Linked DNA regions of Mesorhizobium shangrilense. The protein of the gene in region 1 interacts with the protein of each later gene in a pairwise test. Links are inferred from orthologs where the notes say so. Each region holds a gene or a part of one and is shown in the gene's direction. Other genes may lie near its edges.

The links.
Region 2: the proteins of grxD (region 1) and PD284_RS07665 interact in binary tests that used the Escherichia coli proteins (3 or more experiments, as listed by UniProt). The link is inferred for Mesorhizobium shangrilense from one-to-one orthologs.

Annotation. Positions count from the first base shown.
Region 1 is NZ_JAQGPN010000001.1:3,272,557-3,287,443, forward strand. What follows is about bases 2,841-5,660. They hold grxD (Grx4 family monothiol glutaredoxin), read left to right. Parts: upstream 2,841-3,992; coding sequence 3,993-4,328; downstream 4,329-5,660. Other genes in these bases: PD284_RS15765 (MarC family protein), read left to right, coding at 2,841-2,901; PD284_RS15770 (hypothetical protein), read left to right, coding at 2,924-3,391; PD284_RS15780 (VOC family protein), read left to right, coding at 3,611-3,826; PD284_RS15790 (multidrug effflux MFS transporter), read left to right, coding at 4,426-5,660. In the rest of the region: gyrA (DNA gyrase subunit A), read right to left, coding at 1-2,026; more of PD284_RS15765, read left to right, coding at 2,272-2,840; more of PD284_RS15790, read left to right, coding at 5,661-5,670; PD284_RS15795 (inositol monophosphatase family protein), read right to left, coding at 5,674-6,504; tRNA 2-thiocytidine(32) synthetase TtcA, read right to left, coding at 6,505-7,374; PD284_RS15805 (L,D-transpeptidase), read right to left, coding at 7,472-8,731; preprotein translocase subunit SecG, read right to left, coding at 8,965-9,414; tpiA (triose-phosphate isomerase), read right to left, coding at 9,547-10,311; PD284_RS15820 (SurA N-terminal domain-containing protein), read left to right, coding at 10,456-12,345; trpD (anthranilate phosphoribosyltransferase), read left to right, coding at 12,352-13,362; indole-3-glycerol phosphate synthase TrpC, read left to right, coding at 13,379-14,194; cyclic pyranopterin monophosphate synthase MoaC, read left to right, coding at 14,199-14,684; PD284_RS15840 (molybdopterin molybdotransferase MoeA), read left to right, coding at 14,689-14,887. UniProt on the Escherichia coli protein: Monothiol glutaredoxin involved in the biogenesis of iron-sulfur clusters.
Region 2 is NZ_JAQGPN010000001.1:1,536,033-1,550,997, reverse strand. The notes cover bases 275-3,172. They hold PD284_RS07665 (BolA family protein), read left to right. Parts: upstream 275-1,531; coding sequence 1,532-1,813; downstream 1,814-3,172. Other genes in these bases: PD284_RS07650 (ATP-binding cassette domain-containing protein), read right to left, coding at 2,592-3,172; PD284_RS07655 (YMGG-like glycine zipper-containing protein), read left to right, coding at 2,261-2,521; PD284_RS07660 (hypothetical protein), read left to right, coding at 1,883-2,206; PD284_RS07670 (J domain-containing protein), read right to left, coding at 773-1,384; cobS (cobaltochelatase subunit CobS), read right to left, coding at 275-692. Also shown: more of cobS, read right to left, coding at 1-274; more of PD284_RS07650, read right to left, coding at 3,173-3,374; PD284_RS07645 (sugar ABC transporter permease), read right to left, coding at 3,388-4,704; xylF (D-xylose ABC transporter substrate-binding protein), read right to left, coding at 4,814-5,854; PD284_RS07635 (ROK family protein), read left to right, coding at 6,098-7,339; PD284_RS07630 (hypothetical protein), read left to right, coding at 7,397-7,876; PD284_RS07625 (CRTAC1 family protein), read right to left, coding at 7,883-9,487; PD284_RS07620 (vanadium-dependent haloperoxidase), read right to left, coding at 9,490-10,818; phosphate regulon transcriptional regulator PhoB, read right to left, coding at 10,974-11,663; phosphate signaling complex protein PhoU, read right to left, coding at 11,681-12,388; phosphate ABC transporter ATP-binding protein PstB, read right to left, coding at 12,419-13,243; phosphate ABC transporter permease PstA, read right to left, coding at 13,264-14,580; phosphate ABC transporter permease subunit PstC, read right to left, coding at 14,577-14,965. UniProt on the Escherichia coli protein: Transcriptional regulator that plays an important role in general stress response. Has many effects on cell morphology, cell growth and cell division. Acts by regulating the transcription of many genes, including dacA (PBP-5), dacC (PBP-6), ampC and mreB.

The DNA of each region.
Region 1 (14,887 bases):
CGATCTTGCCGTTGCGCTTCACGTCGACGAAGTCGGACAGCTTGTTGCGGCGCACTGTTCCGCGCGTGGTCGCGAACATGACGTCGAGGTTGCCCCAGCTTTCCTCGTCCTCCGGCAGCGGCATAATGGCGGTGATGCGGTCGCCGCTTTCGATGGGCAGCATGTTGATGAGGGCCTTGCCGCGCGACTGCGGCGTACCGATGGGCAGGCGCCAGACCTTCTCCTTGTAGACGATGCCACGGGAGGAGAAGAACAATACCGGCGTGTGCGTGTTGGCCACGAACAGGCGGGTGACGAAGTCGGTGTCCTTGGTGGACATGCCAGACCGGCCCTTGCCGCCGCGATTCTGCGCCCGGTAGATCGAGAGCGGCACGCGCTTGATATACCCCTCGTGGGTCACGGTTACGACCATGTCCTCACGCTGGATGAGGTCCTCGTCCTCCATATCCGCGCCGCCGTCGGTGATCTCCGTGCGACGCGGTGTCCCAAACTCGTCGCGAACCGCGGCCATTTCATCCTTGACGATCTGCTGGATGCGCGCGCGAGACGACAAAATGTCAAGGAAATCAGCAATTTCAGCGCCGATCTTGTTCAGTTCGTCGGCGATCTCATCGCGGCCCAGCGCCGTGAGACGGGCCAGACGCAGTTCCAGGATGGCGCGCGCCTGCTCGTCGGACAGATTGTAGGTGCCGTCTTCGTTGATGCGGTGGCGCGGATCGTCGATGAGCAGGATGAGCGACTCGACGTCGGCCGCCGGCCAGCGCCGCGTCATCAACTGTTCGCGCGCCGTCGACGGATCGGGCGCATGGCGGATCAGGCGGATCACCTCGTCGATATTGGCGACCGCAATCGCCAGTCCCACGAGCACGTGGGCACGCTCGCGCGCCTTTCGAAGCAGGAACTTCGTGCGGCGACTGACGACGTCTTCGCGGAAGGCGACGAACGCCCTCAACATGTCGAGCAGGTTCAGGATCTCCGGCTTGCCGCCGTTGAGCGCCACAACGTTTGCGCCGAACGACGTCTGCAGCGGCGTGAAGCGGTAGAGCTGGTTGAGAATGACCTCGGCGTTGGCGTCGCGCTTCAGCTCGATGACGACGCGATAGCCCTGCCGGTCGCTCTCGTCGCGGATGTCCGAGATGCCTTCGATGCGCTTGTCGCGCACCAGTTCGGCCATCTTCTCGATCATCGTCGCCTTGTTCACCTGGTAGGGAACTTCGGTGACGACGATGGCCTCGCGCTCATTGCGGATCGGCTCGACGTGCACCTTGCCGCGCATGATGATCGAGCCGCGGCCGGTCGAGTAGGCCGAGTAGATGCCGGAGCGACCGAGAATAAGCCCGCCGGTCGGGAAATCCGGTCCGGGAATGATCTCCATCAACTCCGGCAGATCGATTGCCGGATTATCGATGAGCGCTATGGCGCCGTCCACGACCTCCGACAGGTTGTGCGGCGGGATGTTGGTCGCCATGCCGACGGCGATGCCGCCCGACCCGCTGACGAGCAGGTTTGGATAGCGCGCGGGCAGGACCTTCGGCTCGCTGTCGGTACCGTCATAGTTCTCCTGGAAATCGACCGTGTCCTTGTCGATGTCTTCAAGCAGTTCGTGGGCGACCTTGGTCAGGCGCGCCTCGGTGTAGCGCATGGCCGCCGGCGGATCGCCGTCGATGGAGCCGAAATTGCCCTGCCCGTCGATCAGCGGCACGCGCATGGACCAGTCCTGCGCCATGCGCACCAACGCGTCATAGATCGAGGCGTCGCCGTGCGGGTGATACTTACCCATCACGTCGGACACCGGACGCGCCGACTTCACATGCTTGCGGTTCCAGTGATAGCCGCTCTCGTGCGAGGCGTAGAGGATACGCCGATGCACCGGCTTAAGCCCGTCGCGCACGTCCGGCAGCGCACGGCTGACGATGACGCTCATCGCGTAGTCGAGATAGGACCGCTGCATCTCCTCGATGATGGAGATGGGCTCGATATCGGAGGGACCGCCTTCAGAACCGGGCGGCGTTTTCTGGTCTGTCAAAACGGATCACAAAAGTTGGGAATCACTTGATCCTTATATAGGAACACTATCGCCTTCTCCAATGCCGTCGAAGCTTTTCCAACGACGATTTCCATCGTTATTTCAAAAGGATATTAGACTGCTTCACGACGCCGCAAGGAAGCGGCGTACTGCGCGCAAGGTTTCCGGAACAATGGAAGCCGTGGCCGCTGGTCTGGCGCGCCGTCTGGCTTCACGATAGCTTTGCACCGGGGGAGATCCGCAGCGTGCCCAATTTCGACAGCCTGTTCAACGCTTTCGTGACGATCCTGGTGACCATTGATCCGCCGGGCCTGGCGCCGCTTTTCCTGGCGGTGACGCGGGGCATGAACCGCCAGCAACGCTATCAGGTGTCCATCCGCGCCTCGGTCATCGGATTCGGCGTGCTGGCGGTGTTCGCGCTGATGGGCGCCGCCATCCTGGCCGCCTTCGGCATCACGCTGCCGGCCTTCCGAGTCGCAGGCGGCCTGCTGCTCTTCTTCATTGCCTTCGAGATGGTGTTCGAGCGGCGCAACGAGCGCAAGGAAAAGAGCGCCGACACGGCGATCACCAAAGACCACATCCACAACGTCGCGGCCTTCCCCCTGGCCATTCCGCTGATCGCCGGTCCCGGCGCGATTTCCGCCACGGTGCTGCTGTCCGGCGGCATGCCGACCACCGCCGGCCAGATTGCACTGGTCGCCATCATTCTCGTCTGCCTGCTGATCACTTATCTCGTCTTCGTGCTCGCCGAGCGCATCGACAGCCTGCTCGGGGAGACCGGCCGCTCTATCCTCACGCGCCTGCTCGGCGTGATCCTGGCGGCGCTTGCGGTTCAGTTCGTCGCCGACGGCGTCAAGGCGCTGATGGCTATCTGAGGGCACAGCAGCGGAGCCGAACATGGTTTCCGATCTCACCCGTCACCGGCGCGACTTCTGGCAGTATTTTGCCGACACCCTTCCGGAGCTCAACGTTCGCATGCAGCGCGGCAACGAGCACTCGCGCTGGCTGGCCGTCGGCCATCGGCCGCTGGTCATCGCCCACTACATCGCCAACGCCGGCGTCGGGCTGTTCATTCGCGGCGAGGCCGGAGAGCCGACCTGGCGCGTGCGCGAGTTTCTGTTCCCGCACCGCGAATTCCTTGCCAGACGCCTGGACCGGCCCGGCCTCAAGCTGGGCAACATGTTCCTGCTGCCGAATAGCGTACGCCTGGACATGACCGATCGGAGCAACTGGCAGCGGGCGACGGCGTGGTTCGCGCAAAACTCGCCAGTCTACGAAACAGTGTTCACCGACTTGCAATCGAAACGGGAGGGCTGGCCGGACGAGCGCCCTCCACCACCCGATCTGAGATCAAACACACGATGACACAGGACAGGACAACCGCCGGTGCCGAACCCATGACCGCCAAGCACGGCCCACATCCAGCACGATTGCTTGGCGCGGAACCGGTCGTCTTCGTGACGGATTTCCCCGAATCCCTCGCCTTCTATACCGGCGCGCTCGGCTTTCAGGTGGCCTTTACCTATGGCGATCCGCCCTTTTACGGCCAGGTCCGGCGCGACGCTGCGCGCCTGAACCTTCGCCATGTCGACGCTGCTGTCATCGATCCGGCGCAGCCGGCGCGAAGATCTGCTGTCGGCGGCGATCACGCTGCGCGATCTCGACGCCCTCTTCATGGAGTTTCGTCAGGCGGGCGTCCTCTTCCACCAGACGCCGCGCACCGAGCCATGGGGCGCAAGAACCTTCATCGTGATCGATCCCGACGAAAATCTCATCCTATTCGCCAGCGACGATGCCTGAGAGCCTGCCGCGGCATTGGCCGCGATACGGGCCATAGCGCCGCCTGGCAAACGCGCCGCGCGCGTTGCGCCAGTGTGCCTTTCGACTTGTTTCGGCTGGGTTGTGGGTCTATCTCAGGGCAACAATGTTCGCTCGACTCCCACGAGCATATGAAAGGTTCGCGCCAATGAGCGGCATCAACGAATACATCGACAATGAGGTCAAGGGCAGCGACGTGGTGCTGTTCATGAAGGGCACGCCGGGCTTCCCGCAGTGCGGCTTCTCGGGACAAGTCGTGCAGATCCTCGACTACCTGGGCGTCGAGTACAAGGGCGTCAACGTGCTGACCTCGAACGACCTTCGCCAGGGCATCAAGGACTATTCCAACTGGCCGACCATCCCGCAGCTCTATGTGAAGGGCGAATTCGTCGGCGGCTGCGACATCATCCGCGAGATGTTCCAGGCAGGCGAGCTCCAGAGCTTCCTGGAGGACAAGGGTGTGAGCGTCAAAGGCGCCGTGTGATCTCCAGATCATGAATTGAGGTCCCGTCACGCGGGGCCGCTAAGAATGCGCCGGTAGTCCGGCGCATTTCCTTTCCGGCATTGACGCGAGACATCGAATGGACCAGCAGAGATCCGCACCTTCGCAAGCGGCCTTCGGCATTCCGCAGTGGGAGTTCATCACAATCGCGGCAGCGCTGATGGCGCTCAATGCGCTGGCCATCGACATCATGCTGCCCGGCCTGCAGGAGATCGGCGCCAGCCTCGGGGTCGAGAATGAGAATCATCGCCAATATGTGATTTCGGCCTATTTCGCCGGCCTCGCCTTCGCCTTGCTCGCCTATGGCCCGTCGTCGGATCGCTTCGGCCGGCGCGCACCTCTGCTGTTCGGCCTTGGCGTCTACATCGTGGCCGCGTTCGCGGCAGCCTTCTCGACCGATTTCACCACGCTGCTCGTGCTACGCTTCATCCAGGGCATCGGCGCAGCCTCGACGCGGGTCATCGCCGTGTCCATGGTGCGCGACCGCTTCGGCGGGCGTCAGATGGCCGAAATCATGTCGCTGATCTTCATGGTGTTCATGGTCATCCCGGTCGTGGCGCCGGGCATCGGTCAGATCGTCATGCTGTTCGCCGAATGGCACTGGATTTTCATCTGCATGGCCGTCATTGCGCTGGCCATCATGGCATGGGCGGCGATCCGCCTACCTGAGACCCTGCCGGCCGAACACCGGCGTCCTATGGATATCGGATCCGTCGGACGCGGCTTCGCGGCCGTGCTGACCAACCGGCTGTCGCTGTTCTATACGCTGGCCTCGACGATCCTTTTCGGCGCGCTGTTCGGCTTCATCAATTCGGCCCAGCAGGTCTATGTCGGCATCTATGGACTGGGCGTCTGGTTCCCCGTCATCTTTGCTGCGATCGCCGGCATGATGGCGGTGTCGTCCTTTCTCAATTCACGGCTGGTCGGGACGCTCGGCATGCGCAGGCTGTCGCACGGCGCACTGCTTGGCTTCCTGGGGGTCAGTGTGATCTGGCTCGCCTGGTCGCTCGTAGGCGTCATTCCGCTCGCCGCCTTCGTGCTCCTCTTTGCGGCCGCAATGTTCCAGTTCGGCTGGATCGGATCGAATTTCAACGCGATCGCGATGGAACCGCTCGGCCACATTGCCGGAACAGCGGCGTCCGTCCAGGGGTTTTTCCAGACGCTGGGGGGCGGACTGATCGGCGCGTTCATCGGACAGTCGTTCGACGGAACGACGACGCCGCTTGCCGCCGGCTTCTGCGGCGTCGCCCTGTTGGGATTGACGATGGTCCTGATCGGCGAACGCGGCAAGCTGTTCACGGCTAGCCACAAGCCAACCCGCTAGGACCTACTCCGCCCACAGCTCTTCGCGCAGCTCGCGCCAGCTGTCGCGGTCCGGCGCGACCAGCAGCCCGCCGTCGACATGACCCGGCATATAGGAGCTACCATCGATACGTGCGGAGTATCCTCCAGCCTCCTGGTGGATCAGCACGCCGGCCAGGTGGTCCCAGGGCATCAGCTTGTTGTAGACGACGAAGTGGCCGAAGCCGCTGGCCAGCAGGCGGTATTCGTGCGCTGCGCACCGGTAGCCGAACTGCGCGAGGCTCTTGGCCTGGTTCTTCGCCATGCGCGAGCGCATCGGCTCCTTGAGATAGTGCCAGGAGACGGCGCCCGTCATCTGCGAGATGGGGGCGGGCGCGGCGACCCGAACTGGCGCCTGTGAGCCGTCGGTCGATCTGACATGGCTTCCCGCACCCTTTGCGCCGATCAGCCAATCCCGGCCGAGCGGGTCATGGATGAGACCGGCGACTGTCTCCCCATTCGCCACGACGGCGAGCATAACGCCGAACAGCGGGACGCCTGATGCGAAGTTGAACGTGCCGTCGACCGGATCGATGACAAAGGCCAGCTCTGCATCGGAGAGACCCGGGAGAAGCGAGTTGTCCCGCTCGTGCGCCTCTTCGCCGACGATCAGGGCGTCTGGGAACTTCTGCTTGAGTTCGGCGGTGATCATGAGTTCAGCGCGTTCGTCGGCTTCGGTCACGAGATCGGCGGCCGAAGTCTTCTGGCGGATGTCGTCGGGCGAGAGCCGCCGGAAGCGCGGCATGATCTCCGCAGTCGCTGCACGGGCTAGAAGATCGGCAAGCCAGTCGATGTCGGCGTCGCGGAAAGTCGTCACTCAATTCTCCTTGTCATTCGGCTGCGCGAGCGTAAGCCCGGCAAAGTCGAAGAGCCTGCGGTCCAAAAGGTGCGAGGGCTTCACGTTGCTCAAGGCCCGCAGCATCGTCTCCTTGCGACCCGGCATCCGGCGCTCGATGTCGTCGAGCATGGCCTTCATGGCGTTGCGCTGCAGTCCGTCCTGGCTGCCGCAAAGATCGCACGGAATGATCGGAAAGCGCATGTGCTCGGCGAAGCGGGCGAGATCGGCCTCGGCGCAATAACTCAACGGCCGGAGCACCATCACGTCGCCTTCGTCGTTCAGGAGCTTCGGCGGCATCGCCGACATGCGGCCGCCGTGGAAGAGATTCATGAAGAACGTCTCGAGGATATCCTCGCGGTGGTGGCCCAGCACCAGGGCAGAGCACCCCTCCTCCCGCGCGATGCGGTAGAGGTGTCCCCGGCGCAGCCGCGAGCAGAGCGAACAGTAAGTCTGGCTCTGCGGGATCTTCTCGGTCACCACTGAGTAGGTATCACGATACTCGATCCGATGTTCGATACCCAGCCCGTCGAGAAAGTCGGGCAGGACATGCTTGGGAAAATTGGGCTGCCCCTGGTCCAGATTGCAGGCCAGAAGGTCAACCGGCAGCAGGCCGCGCCATTTGAGATCGAGGAGCACCGCGAGCAGCCCGTAGGAGTCCTTGCCGCCGGACAGCGCGACCAGCCATCTCTCGCCGGCGTTCGCCATGGCGAAATCCTCGATCGCCTGGCGGGTCAGACGCAGCAGCCGCTTGCGCAGCTTGTTGAACTCGACCGACGAAGGCGCGCTGCGGAACATCGGGTGGCACCCGTCTTCCGGCAGATCCTCGATCAATTCCGACATCATGTTCATGGCGCGGGCGCTCCTGTCGCGAAGCGCTCTAGTCGACCTCGCCGACAAAGAAAAGGCCGCCTGGAGGCGGCCATTTCGATCGAAGGCGTCTGATCGGTCACATCACGATCACGTGCGTGCCCATCTTCACGCGAGAGTAGAGGTCCTTCACATGCTCGTTGACCATGCGGAAGCAACCGTTGGACGAGTTGGTGCCGATAGTCTCCGGCTGATTGGTTCCGTGGATGCGCAGGTAGGTGTCCTTCCTGCCCTGGTAGAGGTAGATGGCGCGCGCGCCGAGCGGATTGCTCGGACCGCCCGCCATGCCGTCCTTGTACTGACCATACTTGTGCGGCTCCCGCTTCTGCATGTCCTGCGTCGGGATCCAGCGCGGCCATTCCTGCTTGTCTCCGACGGTGACATTGCCCTTGAACTGCAGCCCCTCGCGTCCGACGGCGATCGCATAGCGACGCGCCTTCGACGAGGACTGGACCAGGTAGAGGTAGCGGGCGGAGGTATCGATGACGATTGTGCCGGCCTCGTATCCGGGAAACTGAACTGTCTGCGGCTCGAAGTCGGCCCTGACCTTGAATTTGCGTCTTGCCTCCTGCTGCTCCAGCGCCGCGTCCAGGGCGCGCGTCTCCGGAAGCATCGACGCAGTCGGGGCGGCGCCGAACAGACCGAGGAACCCGGTCTTCTGGGGCGTCGCCAGCGTCTCGCTGCGAAGCTCACCGTTGTTTCCGGTGCGCGCAATGTCCATCGACGCAAGTTGGGCGAGTTCGGCCTGGCGTGATGCCTCGGCGGCGCGGACGCGGGCCTGATTAGCGTCCTCAATCGCCTTCAGCTTGGCCAGACGTGCGTCTTCCCTGGCCTTTTCCTTCGCAAGCTTGGCCGCGAGAGCTGCGTCTGCCTTTGCCTTCGCAGCCTGCTGCTTCTCCTCGAGAGCCTTGGCCTTTGCGGCGAGGCGCTCCTGCTCGGCCTTGGCCTTGGCTGCCTTCTTCAGCTCCGCAGCCTTGGCGGCCGCTGCTTTCTTCTCGGCAAGCTCCTTGGCACGAGCAAGCTTCTTCGCCTCTTCGGCCTTCTTCTTCTCGGCGAGCTTCTTGTCCGCCTCGGCCTTGGCCTTTGCTGCCAGCTTCTGCTTCTCGGCCGCCTTGGCCTTTGCGGCGGCCTCGCGCGCCTTCTTCTCAGCCGCCTTCTTCTCGGCGGGTGTCATCTCTTTGGCAGTCTTGGCGTTCTTCCTGACCTTGGCGGGGTCCTGGGCGGAGGCTGTCGCCTCCGTCTTGAGAATGGATGTGAAAATCTTGCTTTCCGCGAAGGCCGGCGAACTGACGCCGATCAACGCGCAGAGGCTCAACGCGACGAAGCCACGGAGTTGCATGAGAAAAATCCCGAGTATGCTCTAATGTTTTTGAACGCGCGCCAAGGGCACCGAACATATCTCCCCCCGGCCGCCGGCACTCATAATCGAACTGCTTGTGACGACTCAAGCGCAGACATGCAACACTCGGATGCGCATTGCTTTTCCGACGGGCAAATCACGCGAGTGTGATCGAATCACAACAAGCCCGCATACAATTTGTTGCGGGCCTGCCAGGAAATGTTTGAGGAGCGCTACTGGCCCGTGGGGACCTGCGGCTGCGCGGGTGCGGCCGGCGCCTGCGATTCGCCGGCGGGAACCGTCGCAGAGCCGGCGGGAGCCGGAGCGGTGTCGGTGCTCTCCGCAGGAGCAGGGACAGCCGGCGCGGTGGAGCTGCCGCCAAGCTGGTCAAGCACGCCGGCGCCGCCGCTCTGGCCCTGGCCGCTCTGCGCGGGCACGCGGTCAAGGATGTCGATCGGACGGTCCGAATAGCGCGCAATGATCGACAGCGTCAGCGAGGTGGCGAAGAACGCGATGGCAAGGATGCCGGTGGTGCGCGTGAGCGCGTTCGCCGCGCCGCGGGCCGTCATGAAGCCCGAACCGCCGCCGATGCCCAGTCCCCCGCCTTCCGAGCGTTGCAGCAGAACGACGCCGACCAACGCCAGCACGACCATGAGGTGGATGACAATGATGATTGTTTGCATGGTCGTTCCAAAAGCTAGTCGCAAGCGGGCCGGATGACGCGCTCGATGGAGGCGGCTCAGTACAATGGTTTCATTGCAAATCCAAGCCCCGCGCGAATATGGGGCGGGGCAGGCGAATTGCAACCGCGACGGTCACATCGCGCGATAGGCTTCCGCAATGCCAAGAAAGTCGGCTGCCTTCAGGCTGGCGCCACCGACAAGCGCGCCATCGACATTGGCGACTCCCAGCAGCTCGACCGCATTCGACGGCTTGACCGAGCCGCCATAGAGAATGCGCAATTTCGCTGCTTCGCCACCCACTTTGTCGTGAAGCCGGGCCCGGATGTGGGCATGCGCCTCGGCAACATCCGAGGCGGTCGGCGTCAGCCCGGTACCGATGGCCCAGACCGGTTCATAGGCCACGATCGTGTTGTTCGCATCCGCGCCCGGCGGAACGGAGCCCACGATCTGGCGGGCCAGCACGTCGAGCGTGGCGCCCGATTCGCGTTCGGCCTGCGTCTCGCCGATGCACACGACGGCTACCAGCCCGGCCCGCCATGCCGCCTCGGCCTTCGCACGGACGATGTCATCGGTTTCTCCATGATCCGTCCGGCGCTCGGAGTGGCCGACGATGACATGCGAAGCGCCCGCATCCTTCAACATCTCAGCAGCAATGTCGCCCGTGTGGGCGCCGCTCGGCTTCGGATGACAATCCTGTCCCCCGACCTTCAGCGGCGTGCTCGCCGCGATAGCCGCGGCGCGGTGAAGCAAGGTCGCAGGCACGCAAATCAGCGCCTCCGTTTCGGCATCCAGCCCGCCCATGAAACCATGGCCGATGCTTCTCAGCTCATCGAGCTGCGGGCCCGCGCCGTTCATCTTCCAGTTCCCCGCCACCAGCGGGCGAATGCCAGGTGTCATCAGCCGATCTCCAGTAGGCCGGTCCCCGGCCGCGCGGGGCTTCACTAGCAAAATCAGGCCACAAAGCAATCGACACTGGCGGCGAAGGACGCTATTGCGCTTGCCAGGAACAGCGCACAACAATGCGCAACACCGGATTTTGCGATGCTTGACAGTCTTAGAAAAGCCGCCGGAACATGGGTGGCAAAGCTTCTTTTGCTCCTCCTCGTGGGCAGCTTTGCCGTATGGGGGATCTCCGGCCAGCTGGTGACCGGCATGGGCGGCAACAGCGTCATCGTGGCAGGCGGCACCGAGGTGTCCGCCACGGACTACCGCCTCGCCTACGACCGACAGCTTTCGGTCATGTCGCAGCAGTTCGGGACGCGCATCACCCGCGACCAGGCGACGGCGCTGGGCATCGACAACCAGGTGCTGGCGCAACTGGTCGCTGGCGCCGTGCTGGACGAACAGGCGCGCAAGCTCGGTCTCGGAGTTTCACGGGATCGCGTCGCCGCCCTCACCGTCGAGGATCCGGCGTTCCAGGGTCCCGACGGCAGGTTCGATCGCAACCAGTTCGACTATGTGCTGCGTCAGGTCGGAATGCGCCCGGAGGATTACCTGACCAATCGTGAGCAGGTGGCCGTGCGCCAGCAGATCGTCGAAGCGGTTTCGGACGGACTGACAGCGCCAGATGCGTTTTTCCGCGCTCTCGCTTTGTACGAGGGCGAGGATCGTACGGTCGATTTCGTCGTGCTGCCCAGCAGTCTGGTCGAGCCGATTGAAGATCCGTCCGCCGACGTGCTCGCAAAGTGGTTCGAGGACCGCAAGGCGAACTATGGAGCGCCCGAGTACCGCAAGATCTCCTACGTCAAGCTTGAGCCGGAGGACATCGCCGACGAGTCGGCTATTACCGACGATCAGGTCGCCAAGGACTACGAGGCCAGCAAGGCGCGATACACGACGGCCGAGACGCGCAGGATCGAGCAGCTCGTGTTTGCCTCCGAAGAGGCTGCCCAGGCTGCGGCCGACAGCCTGAAGGCCGGCTCCACCTTCGATCAGGTCGTCGCCGCGGAAGGCAAGTCGATGGGCGACGTTCAGATGGGAGCGTTGACGAAGGACAAGGTGCCAGATCCCGCCGTCGCCGAGGCCGCGTTCAAGCTCCAGGCCAATGAAGTGAGCCCCATCATCAAGGGTTCATTCGGCCCCATGCTCGTCCGCGTCACCGAAATCACGCCCGAGACGGTCAAGTCGCTGGACGACGTGAAGACGGAGATCCGGAAGGCCCTGGCGCTCGCCGAGGCCAACCGCATCCTGCTCGACGTTCATGACAGCTACGAGGATGCGCGCGCCGGCGGCGACAGCCTGCAAGATGCCGCCACGAAGCTCAATCTCAAGGTGACGACCATCGACGCCATCGATCGCACCGCACAGCGCCCCGATGGCACGATCGTCGACGACATCCCGGAATCGGCGGCCCTTCTCGCCGCGGCATTCGAATCCGAGGCGAACGTCGAGAACGACCCGATCAACATCGGCAGCAACGGCTTCGTCTTCTTCGAGGTCGAAGGGATAACGCCGGCGCGGGAACGCATGCTGGACGAAGTTCGGGAAAAGGTTGTCGCCGACTGGAAGGTCGCCGAAGTCGCGGCTCGCCTCGGCGCGAAGGCGACCGAGCTCGAGAAGCGCCTGAAGGATGGCGCCACACTGGACACCATCGCAGCCGAGCTGAAGCTGGAGAAGCAGACGAAGCGCGGACTGAAGCGCCAGGCAGACGATGCGGATTTCGGCCGCACGGGCGTCGCGGCGGCTTTCGGCGTCCCGGAGAAGGGCGTGGGCCTCACTCCCGCCCCGACCGACGGCGGACAAATTCTCTTCCAGGTCTCCGAGGTGTTCGAGCCTGCCGGCGCCGATGCCAGCACCCTGCCCGAGCAGACCCGTACCTCGCTTTCGCAGGGGCTGGCCGATGATCTGCTCGACCAGCTGGTGGCACGGCTCCAGGCCGAATACGACGTCGAGGTCGACCAGGGCGCTATCCAGCGCGCACTGAGCTTCTGAACCCAAATGAGCGCGCTCAAGCCATACATAGCAAAGGCAGCCGGCGCCCAGTCGCTGACCTTCGAGGAAGCCAGGGACGCCTTCGACATCATCATGTCGGGCGACGCCACCCCGGGACAGGTCGGCGGCTTCCTGATGGCGCTGCGGGTGCGCGGCGAGTCCGTCGACGAGATCGCGGGCGCTGTGGCGACCATGCGTGACAAGATGCTGCGCGTCGAGGCGCCCGCCGACGCCATCGACATCGTCGGAACCGGCGGAGACAATTCGCACAGCGTCAACATCTCTACGGCGTCGGCATTCGTGGTGGCCGGCTGCGGCGTCCCAGTCGCCAAGCACGGCAATCGCGCCCTCTCCTCCTCAACCGGATCCGCGGATGTGCTGACGTCGCTTGGCGTCAGGCTCGACCTTGGGCCGGAGATGATCAGCCGTTGCGTCAACGAGGCCGGCATCGGCTTCATGTTCGCGCCGGCGCATCACCCCGCCATGAAGCACGTTGGTCCGGTGCGGGCCGAACTGGGGACGCGCACCATCTTCAACCTGCTCGGGCCGCTCTCCAACCCGGCCGGTGTCAGCCGGCAGCTGGTCGGCGTCTTCGCACCTGAGTGGGTGGGGCCGGTTGCCGAGACGCTTCGCAACCTCGGCGCGGAGACGGCCTGGGTGGTCCATGGCGACGGCTTCGACGAGATCACGGCGACAGGCGAGACCCAGGTGTCACGGCTCGCCAACGGCGGCATTGAAACTCTCGTGCTGAAGCCAGAGGACCTTGGCCTGAAGCGCCATGCCCGCGAGGCATTGCGTGGTGGCGACGCCGCCTTCAACGCGCAGGCCCTGCATGCGGTCCTCACCGGCCAGCAGGGGGCATACCGCGACACCGTCCTGATGAATGCAGGAGCAGCGCTGGTCGTCGCCACCAAGGCCGAAACACTCCAAAGCGGTATTGAGCAGGCTGCAGCATCCATAGACAGTGGCCGCGCTGTCGGCGTTCTCGAAACCCTCAAGCGCGTATCAAACGCTTGAACCGGCAGGCGTGACGATGGCCGATATTCTCAAACGCATCGAATCCTACAAGCGCGACGAGATCGAAGCTGCAAAGTCGCGCGAACCAATCGCCGAACTCAAGGCGCGCATCGCCGACCAGGACGCTCCGCGAGGCTTTCTGCGCGCCCTCGAAGCGCGGCGTGCGGCGCAGTCGTTTGGGCTTATCGCCGAGATCAAGAAAGCGAGTCCGTCGAAGGGCCTGATCCGGCCGGATTTCGATCCACCCTCGCTGGCGCAGGCTTACGAGGCCGGCGGCGCAGCCTGCCTGTCCGTGCTCACCGATGCGCCATCCTTCCAGGGCGCACCGGAGTTTTTGACCGCCGCGCGGGCGGCAACGCGTCTGCCTGCACTGCGCAAGGACTTCATGTTCGAGCCTTACCAGGTGTACGAGGCGCGCGCCTGGGGCGCGGACGCCATCCTGATCATCATGGCCAGCGTCGATGACGGCATGGCGCGCGAATTGGAGAGCACCGCCTTCGAACTTGGCATGGACGCCCTGATCGAGGTGCATGACGAGGCCGAGACCGAGCGCGCGCTCAAGCTGTCGTCGCGCCTCATCGGCATCAACAACCGCAATTTGCGGACCTTCGAGGTCAGCCTGACGACCTCGGAGCGGCTGGCTGGCATGATCCCGGACGATCGCCTGCTGGTCGGCGAAAGCGGCATCTTCACCCACGAGGACTGCGCGCGACTGGCGCGCTCCGGCATTACGACGTTCCTGGTCGGCGAGAGCCTCATGCGACAGCAGGACGTCACGGCGGCGACGCGCCTGCTGCTCGGAGGCGCGCCCGCCGGCGCGACCGCGGGCTGAAGCCATGACGGCCGGACCGAAACTCACCCATCTCACCGCCTCGGGCGAGGCGCACATGGTCGACGTGGGCGCGAAGGCCGAAACCGAACGCACGGCGATCGCGGAGGGCGCGGTATCGATGAAGCGCGAGACGCTCGAGATGATCCTCGCCGGCGACGCCAAGAAGGGCGACGTGCTCGGCGCCGCGCGCATTGCCGGCATCATGGCCGCCAAGCGCACGCACGAACTCGTCCCGCTGTGCCATCCTCTCCTCCTCACCAAGGTCACCGTCGACATAGAGCCGGATTCCAATCTGCCGGGCCTGCGCGTGACCGCCCTCGCCCGGGTCACCGGCAAGACGGGCGTTGAGATGGAGGCGCTGACCGCCGCCTCGATCGCCTGCCTGACGATCTACGACATGGCCAAGGCGGTCGACCGCGGCATGGTCATTTCGGACATCCGGCTCCTGCGGAAAACCGGCGGCAAGTCCGGCGATTTCCAGGCAGATTGAAGCAATGTCGCTCCTGCCCGTCGAAGACGCCCTCACCCGCCTGCTCGACGGCGCCAAACCGAGACCCGCAGAAACGGTGGCCCTGAACCGGGCCGCCGGGCGCGTTCTCGCCGCCGACGTGAAGGCGCGCCGTACGCAGCCGCCGTTCGACGCGTCGGCCATGGACGGCTACGCTGTCCGCTGGAGCGACACCGCCACCCTTC
Region 2 (14,965 bases), 1.7 Mb from region 1 along the record:
GCGAGAACGATGTTCACCTCGTTGTCGTGCGGCAGGTAGTTCAGCGTCGTCACGATCGACCAGCGGTCCATCTGCGCCTGGTTGATCTGCTGGGTGCCGTGATAGAGGCCCGTCGTGTCGCCGAGGCCCACCGTATTGGCGGTGGCGAACAGGCGGAAGGCCGGATGCGGCCGGATCACGCGGCTTTGATCGAGAAGCGTCAGGCGGCCCGACGACTCCAGCACGCGCTGGATGACGAACATCACATCGGGACGTCCCGCGTCGTACTCGTCGAAGCAGAGCGCGACATTGTGCTGGTAGGCCCAGGGCAGGATGCCGTCGCGGAACTCGGTCACCTGCTTGCCTTCCGACAGCACGATCGCGTCCTTGCCGACGAGATCGATGCGGCTGACGTGGCTGTCGAGGTTGACGCGGACCATCGGCCAGTTGAGCCGAGCGGCGACCTGCTCGATGTGGGTCGACTTGCCGGTGCCGTGATAGCCCGACACCATGACGCGGCGGTTGTAGGCGAAGCCGGCCAGGATCGCCATCGTGGTCTGGCGGTCGAACAGGTAGTCGGGATCGATGTCGGGAACGTGCTCGGTGGCGACCGAATAGGCCGGCACGACCATCTTGGACTCGAAGCCGAAGACTTCCTTCACCGACACCGTCGTGTCCGGCAGATTTGCAATGTCGCGATCGATCTTGTTCATCCCAGCCTCATGCCGGCTGCTTGGGATCAGCCGGTATCACATCATCTCTAGTCGGAGGCGGTCTTTATCAGACCCTTTGCTCAACACAAACCAGCTTGTTTGAGCAGACGGTAGGCCTGCAGCACGTCGCGGAACCGGTCTTCCGAACCTCTGTCGCCGCCATTCGCATCGGGATGGTGGCGCTTCACCAGTTCCTTATAGCGGGCCTTGATGTCCGCGCCAGTCGCCTTTGTGTCAAGTCCAAGCGTTTCCAGCGCCTTGGCCTCAAGCGGCTTGGCCTGGCGCTGACGGGGCTCGGCGCGCCCGCCACCGAACATGTTGTACGGATCGCGGACGCGGTTGTAGTAGCCGGCGCGGCCGGAACGTATGTGCGAAAAATCCGACGCCGCCTTGGCGCCGCTGTTGGCGCCCATCACCCAGGTCGGTCGATGGCCGGTCAGCGCCTCCTTCTGGAAACGCGCGATCTCGCTATCGGAGACGCCCGAGAAATAGTTGAAGCCCTTGTTGTACTCGCGCACATGGTCGAAGCAGAACCGGAAGTATTCGCCCTCGCGCATGCGCCCGACCGGCGCACGGTGGGTGCCGGGCTCATCGCACCCGTCCCACTGGCAGCGCGGCGCGTGCGACTTCACCTCCGCCTGGCGGTCCGGGCGCACGCGAATCTTCTCGAAATATTTCGAATAGGTAGACATGGTTCGACTGAATTATGGGGCGTTCGCCGCGGGATACAAGAATTGACATTCGGGGCGCGATGGACCTAACCGCTGAATCGCGTGGGCGCAATCCGCGCATGCGTGCCATTGTGTCGGATGGGTCACATTTGGTGAGTGGAGCCGAAAATGTCCATACAGTCCTCGATCGAGACGAAGCTCACTGAGGCTTTTGCGCCAGTGCGGCTCAAGGTCCTCAACGAGAGCCACCTCCATGCCGGCCACCAGGAGTCCTTCGATGGCACCGGCGAGACGCATTTCCGCGTCCGCATAGAGGCTCCGGCCTTTGCCGGCATGAGCCGGATCGCCCGTCACCGTGCGGTCAACGACCTTCTTGCGCCCGAACTGAAGGCTGGTCTCCACGCCTTGGCCATCGAGGCCGCCGCGCCCGGCGAAGCCACGCGCTGGTAGCCCGCACCCGGGCATCCCAGGGAACTCAATTTCCGGCAAACGCGTTTCTGGTCCTGAAAGGAGAGGGCCATGGAACACATTGCTGCCCTTTTGCTCATCGTCGGATGCTCGGGCGACCTCCAGGAATGCCGGGAGCTGCCCGCCCCTACCCCCATTTTCGAGACGATGGAGGAGTGCGCCGCCGTGCTCCCGTCGACGCTGAAGAGCGCGCGCGGAAAAGATTCACGGGTTTTCGCGGACTGCGTGTATGTTGATCCCGCAATGGAAGAAGAGGACGCGGTGCTGGAATGGGACGTCACCAAGGACGGACGTCTCGTCGCCAGCATAACGGCCGTTAGTGACGTTGTTGTCGCCTCCGGGCGGCGGGCGGAAGACGGCGTCCGACAGGAATAGTGCAGGAAGCATATTTTTCAGGGCTTTTCTGGCCCATTTTTTCGGGAGAGAGGGATGAGAGCAGTGATTCTCGCCATGGCTGCGGCCATGGCGCTTTCCGCATGCACGACGGCAGAGCAGGACGTCGGCGTCGGCGCGGCGGTGGGCGCGACAGCGGGCGCCATCATCAGCGGTGACGTCGAAGGCGCGCTGGTCGGCGGCGCGGTGGGTGCGCTGGCTGGGTACCTCGTCACCAGGCAGCGCGACGGCCGCTGCCTCTATCGCGACCGCCGCACTGGCGAGCGTTACGTGTCGCGCTGCCCCAAAGGCTATTGAGCGGCGCTACCGTAGAAAACATCATCAGGCCGGCCATCGCCGGCCTGATTGCATATCAAGAACGAAATTTTCAGCCGACCACGGCGCCCGGGCCGGGAACCGCGCCGGGCGGGCATTTGCCCAGGATGATCATGCCCAGCACCTCGTCCTTGGTGACCTCCCCGGTGTGAGCCGTGCCGACGACCTGACCATTCTTCATCACGCAGACGCGATCGGCGAGATCGAACACGTCATGGATGTCGTGGCTGATGAGGAAGATACCGATGCCGTCCGATTTCAGCTGTTTCACCAGTTCGCCGACCTGCGCCGTCTCCTGCGGCCCGAGCGCGGCGGTCGGCTCGTCCATGATGAGGATGCGGGCGTTGAAGAGGATCGCCCGCGCAATCGCCACCGATTGCCGCTGGCCGCCGGAAAGCTTGATTACCGGATCCTTGAAGCGCTGGAATCGAGGATTGAGGCGGCCCATCACCTTGCGCGCCTCAGCCTCCATGGCGACGTCGTCGAGCGTGCCCCAGGCCGTCCTCAGTTCGCGGCCGAGGAACAGGTTGGCGGCCGCATCGACGTTGTCGGCGAGCGCCAGCGTCTGGTAGATCGTCTCGATGCCGTATTTCTTGGCGTCGCGCGGGTTGCCGATCGAGGCTTCCTCGCCATTGACGTGGATCGTGCCCGCATCGCGCTTGTAGGCGCCGGACAGGATCTTGATCAGCGTGGACTTTCCCGCACCATTATGGCCGAGGAGCGCAACCACCTCGCCGGGATAGAGATCGCAGGAGGCGTCGTCCACGGCGCGGATGCCGCCGAAGGCGATGGAGATGTTCTTCATCTCGACGAGCGGGGCAGCGGTCTCAGTCATCGGAGCGTCTCCCCTACACGCGCTTGCGGTACACGGTGTCGAGCCAGACGGCCACGACGAGGACAAGGCCGACCACGATGTTCTGCAGCGGCGTGTCGATGCCGAGCAGCACCATGCCCGACTGTAGCGACTGCATGAGCAGCGCGCCAAGCATAGCGCCGGCGATGGTGCCCGCGCCGCCGGCGAGCGATGTGCCGCCGATGACCGCCGCGGCAATGACCAGCAGTTCGTCCAGCGTGCCGAGCGCATTGGTGGCGGCGTTGAGGCGGGCGGTGGAGATCGAAGCGCTGATGGCGGCCAGCAGCCCCATCAGCATGAAGATCTTCATCGTCACCCAGCGCGTGTTGATGCCCGCGAGTGTCGCCGCCTCGGGATTGCCGCCGATGGCGAAGACGTAGCGGCCGAAGCGCGTGCGGGTCGCGATGAAGGTCATCACGATGCCCACCGCCACGGCGATGAGGACCGGGATGGCGATGCCGTGCGCGATGAACATGCCGCCCTCGGGAACTGTGATGCCGTTGGCCTCGGCATAACGCTTCACGATGTTGACCGGCCATGGATACGAATTGGCCACCCAGACCGCGCCGAGGATCGCCGCGCAGGTCACCGTCCCGAGGAAGACCTCCGCCCAGACCGGCCTGAGCGGGAACTTGAAGCGCTGGCGCTGGCGGCGGCCGCTGGCGAGCAGCGCGACGACGCCCAGACATGCGACGACCCCGACGATCCAGCTCCACGTCGCCCCGATGGCGCCTTGCGGCCCGCCGCCGAGCAGGCGGAACGTCGCGTCCATCGGCGCCACGGTGCGGCCGCTGGTCACCCACCATGCCGCGCCGCGCCAGACGAGCAGGCCGCCGAGCGTCACGATGAAGGCCGGGATGCCGAGATAGGCGATCAGGTAGCCCTGAAAGCCGCCGATCAGCAGGCCGACCAGCAGGCCGACGGCCACGGCGATGATCCAGATCCACGGGTCGCCGAGCGGGAAACCCATCACGCGGGGCAGGAATTCCGCCTGCGTCACGCCGATGATCATGCCGACAAAGCCGAGCAGCGAGCCGACCGACAGGTCGATGTTGCGGGTGACTATGACGAGCACCATGCCGGTCGCCATGATGGCGACGGAGGAGGACTGGACGGACAGGTTCCAGAGGTTGCGCGGGGTCAGGAACAGGCCGCCGGACATGAGGTGGAGGCCGATCCAGATGATCAGCAGCGCGCCCACCATGCCGAGCATGCGCGTGTCGAGTTCGGTTGCCTTGAGGAAGCGGCCCAGCGCGTTGAGTTCGGAGGCGCGCGCGGTATCGACCGGAGATCCGGACGTCGTGTCGGTCATGGCTTCCTCCCGCCGGCTCCCTGTCGTCAGGGTGTCCGGCCTCCCGATCTTAGAGAGACGCCGCGGTTTTCGTCAAACCGCGGCGTCCGTATCGATGCCGATTTTCGGCCTAGTTGCAGGCGGCGACCGAGCCGGCCGCCACGCCGGCGCAGACGACATCCTTGGTCACCCAGCCCGCGTCGATCACGACGTTCAGGTTGTCCTTGGTGATCGGCATCGGCGTCAGGAAGACCGACTTGGTCACGTTGCCGCCGGGCGTGGTGAAGTCGACGACGTTCGGGATGTCCGTCATCGCCTTGCCTTCGGCCAGCGATGAGGCGATTTCGCCTGCGGCCTTGCCGAGCTCGCGCGCATCCTTCCAGACAGAGACCGTCTGCGTGCCGAGCGCGACGCGGTTGAGGGCGGCATGGTCGCCGTCCTGACCGGAGACCGGCACCGAGCCCGCGAGGCCCTGCGCCTCGAGAGCCGCCACGACGCCGCCGGCGGTGCCGTCGTTGGAGGCCACGACCGCGTCGACCTTGTTGTCGTTGGTCGTCAGGATCTGCTCCATGTTCTTCTGCGCGTTGGCGGGCAGCCAGCCGTCGGTGTAGGCCTCGCCGACGTTCTTGATCTTGCCGGCATCGATGGCTTCCTTGAGGACCTCCATCTGCCCGGAGAACAGGAAGTCGGCGTTCGGATCGGCCGACGAGCCCTTGATGAAGGCGTAGTTGCCCTCCGGCTTGACCTTGAACACCTCGCGAGCCTGCATGCGGCCCACTTCCTTGTTGTCGAAGGTCAGGTAGAAGACGTCCTTGTTCTCGATCAGGCGGTCATAGCCGACGACCGGGATGCCCTCGGCGAGCGCCTTGTCGACGGCCGGGCCGATCGCGGAGGCGTCCTGCGAGAGGATGATGAGGGCGTTCGCGCCCTGGCTGATCAGGCTCTCGACGTCGGTGAGCTGCTTGGAGGCCGACGACTGCGCGTCGGCGGAGATGTACTTGTCGCCGGCGGCCTCGACCGCCGCCTTGATCGCGGCTTCGTCGGTCTTCCACCGCTCTTCCTGGAAATTCGACCAGGACACGCCGATGACCTTGTCCTTGGCCTCTGCGACTGCTGCCAGCGACAGCGTCATCGCAACACCCGCCAGCATGGCGGCTGCAAATGTCTTCATGATTTCCTCCCTGCATCGCGAGGATGCGAAAATCTGGCCGACGGCCCGTCAAAATGTACTTTATTTCGATCCTCGAAAAAATACTGTCCGAAACCTCAAAAGCTGTCAAGGCGATTTTGAAGAGGAATTCTTATTTTTTCGAGGGTCGAAATAAACAATGACATGACCGGCGAGTTCTGACAGACTTCTCCTGCGTCTCGACCGGTGGCAGGGAAGACGGCCGGCAAGCGCAGGGGAGGAAAGATGCAAACGGCGGTGAGAATCCGTCACGACGATCTGAGGCGGCGCAACCGCGCGGCCGTGATCGCGGCCGTCCGCCGCGCGGTCCATCCATCCCGGACAGAGATCGCAGCAGCGACGGGGCTCAGTCACTCGACGATCTCGGCAATCTCGTCCGACCTCCTCCAGGAGGGCATCTTGGCCGAACCGAAGGCAACCGAGCCGTCCGCCCTGAAGCGGGGGCGGCCGCAGGTGGCCATCGGCCTCAACGCGGAAGCGGCCACCGTCGTGACGGTGGACCTGTCGCTGAACTCGCTATCGGCAGCCCTGTTCGACTATGGCGGAACGGTGCTGGCCGCCGAAAAGCGCCGCCTTCCAACCCTCGAAATGGCAGCCGCCGACCTGGTGCACGAGACCATCGGCATGGTCCGCGGGCTCTTCGAGATGCAGCCGTCGCGACAGGCGGCGGCCAAGCGCATCGTCGTATCGATCCAGGGCGTCACCGACGCCAGCGCCCGCAGCATGCTGTGGTCGCCGATCACGGTCCATGCGGACATCCCCTTCGCGGAAGCGCTCGAGGAAGCCTTCGGCGTCGCGACGACGGTCGAGAACGACTGCAACATGATGGCGTTCGCCCTGCGGTCCCGCGATCCCGAGATTTATCACGACGACTTCATCGCCATCCTGCTCTCGCACGGCATCGGCATGGGCATGATGCTGAAGGGCGAGCTGTTCACCGGCACGCATTCCTCGGGCGGCGAGTTCGGCCACATGATCCACCGGCCGGACGGCGCGCTCTGCCGCTGCGGACGGCGTGGCTGCATCGAGGCCTATGCCGGGAACTACGCGATCTGGCGCAAGGCCCATCACCAGCCGGAGGACGAGATGCCGAAGGCGGACGTCACCGACGCCGACATCACCGAACTCGCCGAGCAGGCCCGCCGCGCGGACGGTTCGGAACGCGAGGCGTTCCGTCGGGCAGGCGAAGCGCTCGGCTTCGGCCTGGGCAGCCTGTTCGCCATCATCGATCCGGCCCCCGTCGCCTTCATCGGCGTCGGCGCGACGGCCTTCGACCTGATGGAGCCAAGCCTGCGCGAAGCGATCGCGAAAACGGCCGGCGGCCAGCATTCAGGCTCCATCACTTTCCTCACCGAGCCCTACGAGGCGCCCATCATCCGCGAGGGTAGCGCCAAGCGCGCGCTGCAGTTCGTCGACGAGGGCATCTTCGCGCCCGGCGCGTTGCCCGCGGGAAAGGCCGTGGCATAAGGGAAGACTTCAGTCGGCTCTTGCCGCCGAGGGGTGCCCGGCAGGCAATATCCTGCCATGTATCGAATCAGGACCCCGGGCTATTCAAAGAAGAACCAGGTCATGCGTTGGGCGCTGCCCGACCGCGTGTTCTTCGCCTGCGGCGCATGCAATATCCTCGCCCATGCCTTCCTGGAGAGGCATCCCCGTCCCGGTCTCGACGTCCTTTGGATCAAGCCTGCGGAGGGCCACACCGGCAACCACATATTCGTGGCGGCCGCCGACTGGGTTTTCGACTACCACGGCTACTCGGACCGCGAGCGCTTCATCGCGCACACATGGCGCAGGGCGCGTCATTTCTGGCCGGGGTGGGACGCGGAGATCGTCCCGATCCCTCCCAAGGTCCTGACAAGCGAGGCGCGCTCGAAGACGATCCCCGGCCTGTGGTTGAGGGGACCGGAGCAGTTCCTCCACGACGCCCTGCCCCGCGCCCGGCGCTACCTGGAACGCTTCCCGGCGCCGCCGGACAGCGTTGGAACGGATGACGTACGCAGTTAACAGTCCCTATTCAGGATGCCATGCCCGTGCCGGCTGGCCGCGTTCGACGATGTAGAAATTGTCGCTCTCGACGAGCTCCCAGTCGCTGGCTGTACCATCGGGCCAGATGACGCGCACTTCCGGCTCTTCAGTGTCGCCGACGCCGAAATGCCACCAGCCGGTCTGCCCGCCGGCATGGCCGCCGCCGACAGTGATCTCGCGGCGCGTCACCTTTCCCGCGCAGCGCACTTCGATCCATGCGCCGATGGCGTCCCGGTTTGGTCCAGACTGCCTGAGTTCGACCTGCAGCCAGCGCCCGGCGCCGACGCTGGCGTTGCGCCAGACCTGGGCGCTCACCCCGCGATTGACGACGATGAGGTCCAGCAGTCCGTCCAAGTTGAAATCGGAGAGGGCGCCCCCGCGCGAGATCTCGGTGCTGGCGACGCCGGCCCTGTCGCCGGCTTCCTCGAACGTCCCGTCGGCGCGCTGCAGCAGGAGGTTGTTGGGGTCCTTGGCCGCAAAGTCCGGCATCTCGGCGACATTGCCCTTGGCGATGAACAGGTCGACGCGGCCGTCATTGTTCACGTCCTCGAACTGCGTGTGCCAGGCGGTGCTCGGCTTCAGGTCGTCGCCGATATAGGGGCGGTGCGCGGTGACGCCTTTGGCGTAGGCGACGTCCTTATAGTCGGGTTGCGGTGCGCCCTCCGTCGGCACGGCGGACAAGGTCTGCAGCTTGTTGTCGGCCATGCTGGTCAGGAAGTATTCGGGGTAGCCGTCGCCGTCGAGATCGGTGCTGGCGATGCCCATGCCCCAGATGCGCAGCGTCTTCCAGCCGTCGCCTGCGCCATACGCAACGGGCGGGTTGCCCGGCTCGACGCGCCAGAGCTGCTCCTGCCCGCCCTTGTAGTACTCGCGGTCATTGGAGACGCGCAGGCTCGGCGTGCCCGAGCGGTTCCAGTCGGTGAACAGCATGGAGAGCGCGCAGTAGCTGGGCGTGAGCGGCAACGGCGCGGCGAACTTCCTGCGCTCCCCGTCGGCGACGCCCGGCCGGTGTAGCCAGTTGTCCGTGCAAGAGCCCCACGGCACTGCCTGGGTGCGGTCGATGTAGTTGCCGACCGCCAGCGTCGGCCACTCGGCGTCGCGCTCCCAGGTGGCGGCGAAGGCGGTCGACCAGCCGTCCCCACCGTCGAAGCCCCACGTTTCGTTGGCGCGCTCGAAGCGGCAGCCGCCCAAGCCGCGCATAAGGACGTTCTCGCCTACCCTCAGAAGCGCCAGGTCTGTGTGGCCGTCGCCGTCGACGTCGAGAGGATAGGCGGCCGCGACCTTGTCCAGCTCGAGCCCGCTCGCCTCTGCTTCAAAGCGGAGCGCGCCGCCCTGCTTGCTGGCGTTGCGGTAGAATTTCGCGGGCGTCTCCCCGCCTGCCAGAAGCAGGTCCGCATAGCCGTCATCGTTGCAGTCGAAGGTGGCTGCGCCGCCGCCGACCATGTATTCCCAGTCGCCGGCATAGACGCTGTCGATGCCGGCGCTGGCCGTCTCCTCCACGAAGGTCGGGATGACGAAGGGCGCCTCCTCGGCGCGCGCTTCCGCGGCGAGCACCGACATCGACGACAGCAGAACGAGAAACCGACGCATGGCTATTTCCGCGTGTCGAGTGCGTTGACATAGGCGCCGATGCAGCGGCCCTGGTCGAGGCCCCGTTCGATCGCGTCGCGAAAATGGATGCCGCCGTAGAGGCGCGAGATGCCGGCCTCCTCGGCTGCTGCCCAGAAGCTCGGGAAGCTGCGCGGCTTTAGCCCGTCGGCGCTGTGGGTCGCGTCCTCGAAGGCATAGTCCGTGCCGAAGAGATCGGTGAGCACGGTGGCGGCGGCGCCCGACTGCGTGCTGTGGCCGCTGGGATACTCCGGGAATGGGGGCGTGTTGAGCAGGGCTTCCCACTTTGGATCGATGACCCGTCGGATGTAGGTGAGCGGCCGCACGAGGTCGTAGCGGAACTTGGCGTCCCAGCAGCCGATGAAGGCGTCGGCCATGGCGATGCCGAGGCGAGCCAGAACGTCCACCGTGGTCTCCGCGTCCGCGCCCTCGCCCTCCAGCACCTGCAGGGCGATCGAGATCCAGTGCCCGGGCGGCGTGGGCGAGAGCATCGGGTCGTCCGACCAGAACCGCGCGATGGCGCGCTGCTCGGGCGTCAGCCCCTTCACCGCGTCGTGGACCTCGAGCGCCTCCCGATAGAAGGGCGAGGTCTCTTCCTCGCTGTATTCGAGCGGAGGAGGTATGCCGCAGGCCGCACCGCTCGGCATCGCGAAGGGGCGCACCTTCCCCCAGTCGGGCAGGAGCGGCAGCTGCTGCTGCGCCACCAGGCTCGTCGGCACCCAGTGCGCCGGCCCTTCCGTGAGCTTGTATTCGTAGGGGAAGCCCATGTTCTCGATGGTCGCTCCGCCGTCCGTGCGCGACCAGGCGAGGATGTGCTCGGCCACCGCCCGGCCATAGGCGGTGCTGCGGCCGGCGACATCTTCGGCGACGCCCGAGGCTGCGGCCAAATGCAGGTTCCGTTCGACCAGCTTCAGCGCGCGTAGGCCGGTCGGTCCGGTGTTGGAGAAGAGCTCGCGCACGGCATGCGCCATCGCCGCCTGGACCACCACGGCGTCCGCATAGGCCGCGCCGTTCTCCCGCGCCGGAACGGGCTGCAGCCCGTTTAGCTGGCCCGCCAGGGAGCGCAGTCCGGCCGAGCCGCCGGCGATCGCCTCGAAGGCGGTCACTCCGAGATAGGCGAGCGCCCGGCTGGCGACCGGGGGCGAATAGGTCGGCGTGTGCCGCACCAGTTCGAGGACGAGACGGTTCCAGGCGAAGATGATGGGCTGGGGCTGGGAAGCAGGGGGCGCAGCCATGGCGGCGGGGACACGCGCGGCCAGACACGCGATCGTCGCGACGATCGCCACCGCAACCGTTCGGCGCGTTACCTCCACGTGCACCCTCCCCCAGGTTCCCGTCGTACGAAGGCCTCAGGTAAGCATGCCGCACCCGCCTCGGACAAGGCGGTTGCGGCCACTGCGAACTCGCAGTTCGTCAGTTCCAGGATAGCTGTTTCTTGGGCAACTTTTCGCCCGAGGCCACCTACCCGCTACGCCTCGTTGATGGCGTAGCCGGCGCCGCGGATGGTACGGATGACGTCCGGCATGCGGCCATTGTTGACAGCCTTGCGCAGCCGCCCGACGTGAACGTCGACCGTCCGCTCATCGATGTAGATCGTTTCGCCCCAGACATTGTCGAGGAGCTGGCCACGGGAAAAGACGCGGCCGGGATGCTGCATCATGAATTCCAGCAGGCGGAACTCTGTCGGGCCGAGCTTGATCTCGGTCTTCTTGCGATAGACCCGATGGGATTCGCGGTCGAGCACGATGTCGCCGACCTTGAGCACGCTGGACAGCACCTCGGGCTTGGCGCGGCGCAGCAGCGCACGCACGCGCGCCACGAACTCGGGCGTTGAGAACGGCTTCACGAGGTAGTCGTCAGCGCCCGTCGAGAGGCCGCGCACGCGGTCGCTCTCCTCGCCGCGCGCCGTCAGCATGATGACCGGCAGCCGCTCCGTCTCCGGCCGCATCCGCAGGCGGCGACAGAGCTCGATGCCGGACACCGCCGGAATCATCCAGTCGAGCACCAGCAGGTCGGGCACGTTCTCCTGCAGGCGAAGCTCGGCTTCGTCGCCGCGGGTGACGACCTCGACCTGGTAGCCTTCGGCCTCCAGATTGTAGCGGAGGAGTTCGCACAGCGGCTCCTCGTCCTCCACCACCATGACCTTGGGAGCAATCATCGGCCTGTCCTGCAGCTTCAGTCGGCGAGAGCCGACGCCGACGTTTCGTCGAGCTTCGGCCGGTTGAGCGGCAACTGCCTGCCGGTGATCACGAAATAGGCGTTCTCGGCGATGTTGGTGACATGGTCGCCGATGCGCTCCAGGTTCTTGGCGCAGAACAGGAGGTGCGTGCAGGCCGTGATGTTGCGCGGGTCCTCCATCATGTAGGTCAGCAGCTCGCGGAACACCGCGGTATACTTGGCGTCGATCTGGCGGTCGTCGACGCGCAGTTGGACAAGCGCCTCGGCATCCTTGCCGACATAGTGTTCGATGACGCCTTCGACCTGCTCGAGCACCTGGGCGGCCATCAGCTCGATGCTGTTGGACGGCGCCTTGGGGATGGCCGTCATTCCGACCGCGCCGACGCGCTTGGCGATGTTCTTGGCGAGATCTCCGATGCGTTCGAGATCGGCCGCCATGCGGATGGCCCCGACCACGGCGCGCAGGTCCTGCGCCATAGGCTGGCGCAGGGCGATCAGCCTGATCGCACGGTCGTCCAGCTCGCGCTGCTTGGTGTCCATGATCGCGTCGTCGGAGACGACACGCTGCCCCAACGCCACGTCGGAGGCCAAGAGCGCGCGGGTCGCGGCCTGCACCATCCGGCCGGCATGCTCGCCCATGTCGCGGATGAGCTGATGGATATGCTTCAGGTCCTCGTCGAAGGAGGAGACGGTGTGCTCGCCCATGATGTCCTCGGCGTCTAGAGTCGCGTCCACTCAGCCGAAACGGCCGGTGATGTAGTCCTGCGTGCGCTTGTCGTCGGGGTTGGTGAACATCTTGTCCGTCGCCCCTTCCTCGACCAGGTAGCCGAGGTGGAACATCGCGGTGCGCTGCGACACGCGCGCGGCCTGCTGCATGGAGTGCGTCACGATGACGATCGTGTAGTTCTGGCGCAGCTCGTCGATGAGTTCCTCCACCTTCGCCGTGGCGATCGGATCGAGCGCGGAACACGGCTCGTCCATCAGGATCACCTCGGGACTGACGGCGATCGCGCGGGCGATGCAGAGGCGCTGCTGCTGGCCGCCGGAAAGCCCTGTGCCGGGCTCGTGCAGGCGGTCCTTTACCTCGTTCCACAGCGCCGCCTTCTGCAGGCTGGACTCCACGATGCGGTCGAAATCGGCCTTGGTGCGGCCGAGCCCGTGGATGCGCGGTCCGTAGGCGACGTTCTCGTAGATCGACTTCGGAAACGGGTTGGGCTTCTGGAACACCATCCCGACGCGGGCGCGGAGTTCCACCACGTCGATGTTGCGGTCGTAGATGTCCTCGCCGTCCAACGTGATCTTGCCGCTGACGCGGGCGCTGTCGATGGTGTCGTTCATGCGGTTCAGGCAACGCAGGAATGTCGACTTGCCGCAGCCCGACGGGCCGATCAGCGCCGTCACCTGGTTCTCACGGACGTTCAGATCGACGTCGAACAGCGCCTGCTTCTCGCCGTAGTGCACGCAGACCTTCTCGCCGCGCAACTTGATCGGCTCGTTGGCCATCTCGTCCATGCTGCCGCTCACGGCTTTCTCGAGGGTCGTATCGGTCATGATGTTCATATCGTCACTTTCCCCTAGCCTTACCAGCGGCGCTCGAACTTCCGTCTCAGGACGATGGCGGTGATGTTCATCGCCATGAGGAAGACGAGCAGGATGATGATGGCGCCAGACATGCGCTCCACGAAGGCGCGCTCCGCCTCGTTGGCCCACATGTAGATCTGCACCGGCAGTGCGGTCGCCGGATCGAGCGGCGTCGTCGGATAGTCGGCGACGAAGGCCACCATGCCGATGAGCAGCAGCGGCGCCGTCTCGCCCAATGCGCGGGCCAGCCCGATGATGGTGCCGGTCAGGATGCCGGGCAGCGCCAGCGGCAGCACGTGATGGAACACCATCTGCATCTTCGAGGCGCCGAGGCCGAGTGCGGCCGATCGGATCGACGGCGGCACGGCGGCAAGTGCTGCGCGCGTGGCGATGATGATGGTGGGCAGCGTCATCAGCGTCAGCACCAGGCCGCCGACCAGCGACGCAGAGCGCGGCATGCCAAGGAAATTGACGAACACGGCGAGACCCAGCAGACCGAAGACGATCGACGGCACGGCAGCGAGGTTGTTGATGTTGACCTCGATGAGGTCGGTCAGCCGGGACTTCTTGGCGAATTCCTCGAGGTAGATCGACGCGGCGACACCGATCGGCAGCGCCAGCAGAAGCACGATCCCCATCATATAGAGTGAGCCGATGATTGCCACTCCCACGCCCGAGGTCTCGGGCCGGCTGGAGGCGCCGAAGGTGAACAGTCCGGTGTTGAAGCGCTCGGCCATCGCGCCTTCGGCCTTGAGCCGGTTCATCCACTCAACCTGCTGGTCGGAAACCTTGCGGCGCTTCTCGTCGACGGTGAGGTCGATCTGGCCCTTGTAGGCCGAATCGATGTTGGCGGCGGCGAGCAGGTCGACGTTGCGGGTGGTGCCGATGACGGACGGATCCGCGACGACGATGTTGCGCAGCTGGACGCGCACGCCGTCCGACAGGAAGCCTTTCAGTTTGCGGATCGCAGCCTTGTCCTTGGGATCGATCCCCAGCGCCTCGATCAGCGCGTTCTCGGCGAGTTTGGGATAGTTCGCCCGTATCAGCACATCCGGATCCGAGGCGCGCTTGCCCGACGGGTCGATGACCTTTTCATCGAAGGAGATCGGAAGGCTAACCGTCGTCTGCCAGAAGGCGGTGTGGCCCTTCGCGATGATCGAGACAAGCATGATCGCCAGGAAGACGAGGCCCACCGAGGCGGCCAGCACGCCGTAGAGGCGGAAGCGGCGCTCGGCGGCGTAGCGGCGCTTGATGCCGATGTCGCGGCGTGGGCGCGCGGCGGTTGGGGCGAGCGATCCGAGCGAGACGTCGGTCATTCGTACTGCTCCCGGTACTTGCGGACGATGTAGAGCGCGACGATGTTCATCACCAGCGTGACGAAGAACAGGGTGATGCCCAGCGCGAAGGCGACCAGCGTCTGCGGCGAGTTGAACTCGAGGTCGCCGGTGAGCTGGTTGACGATCTTGACGGTGATCGTCGTCATCGCCTCGAACGGGTTGAGCGTAAGGTTGGCGGCGACGCCGGCCGCGAGCACGACGATCATGGTTTCGCCGATGGCGCGCGAGGCGGTGAGCAGGATAGCGCCGACGATGCCCGGCAGCGCCGCCGGCAGGATGACCCGCTTGATCGTCTCGGAGCGGGTCGCGCCCAGGCCCAACGAGCCGTCGCGCAGCGCCCGCGGCACGGCGGTGATGATGTCGT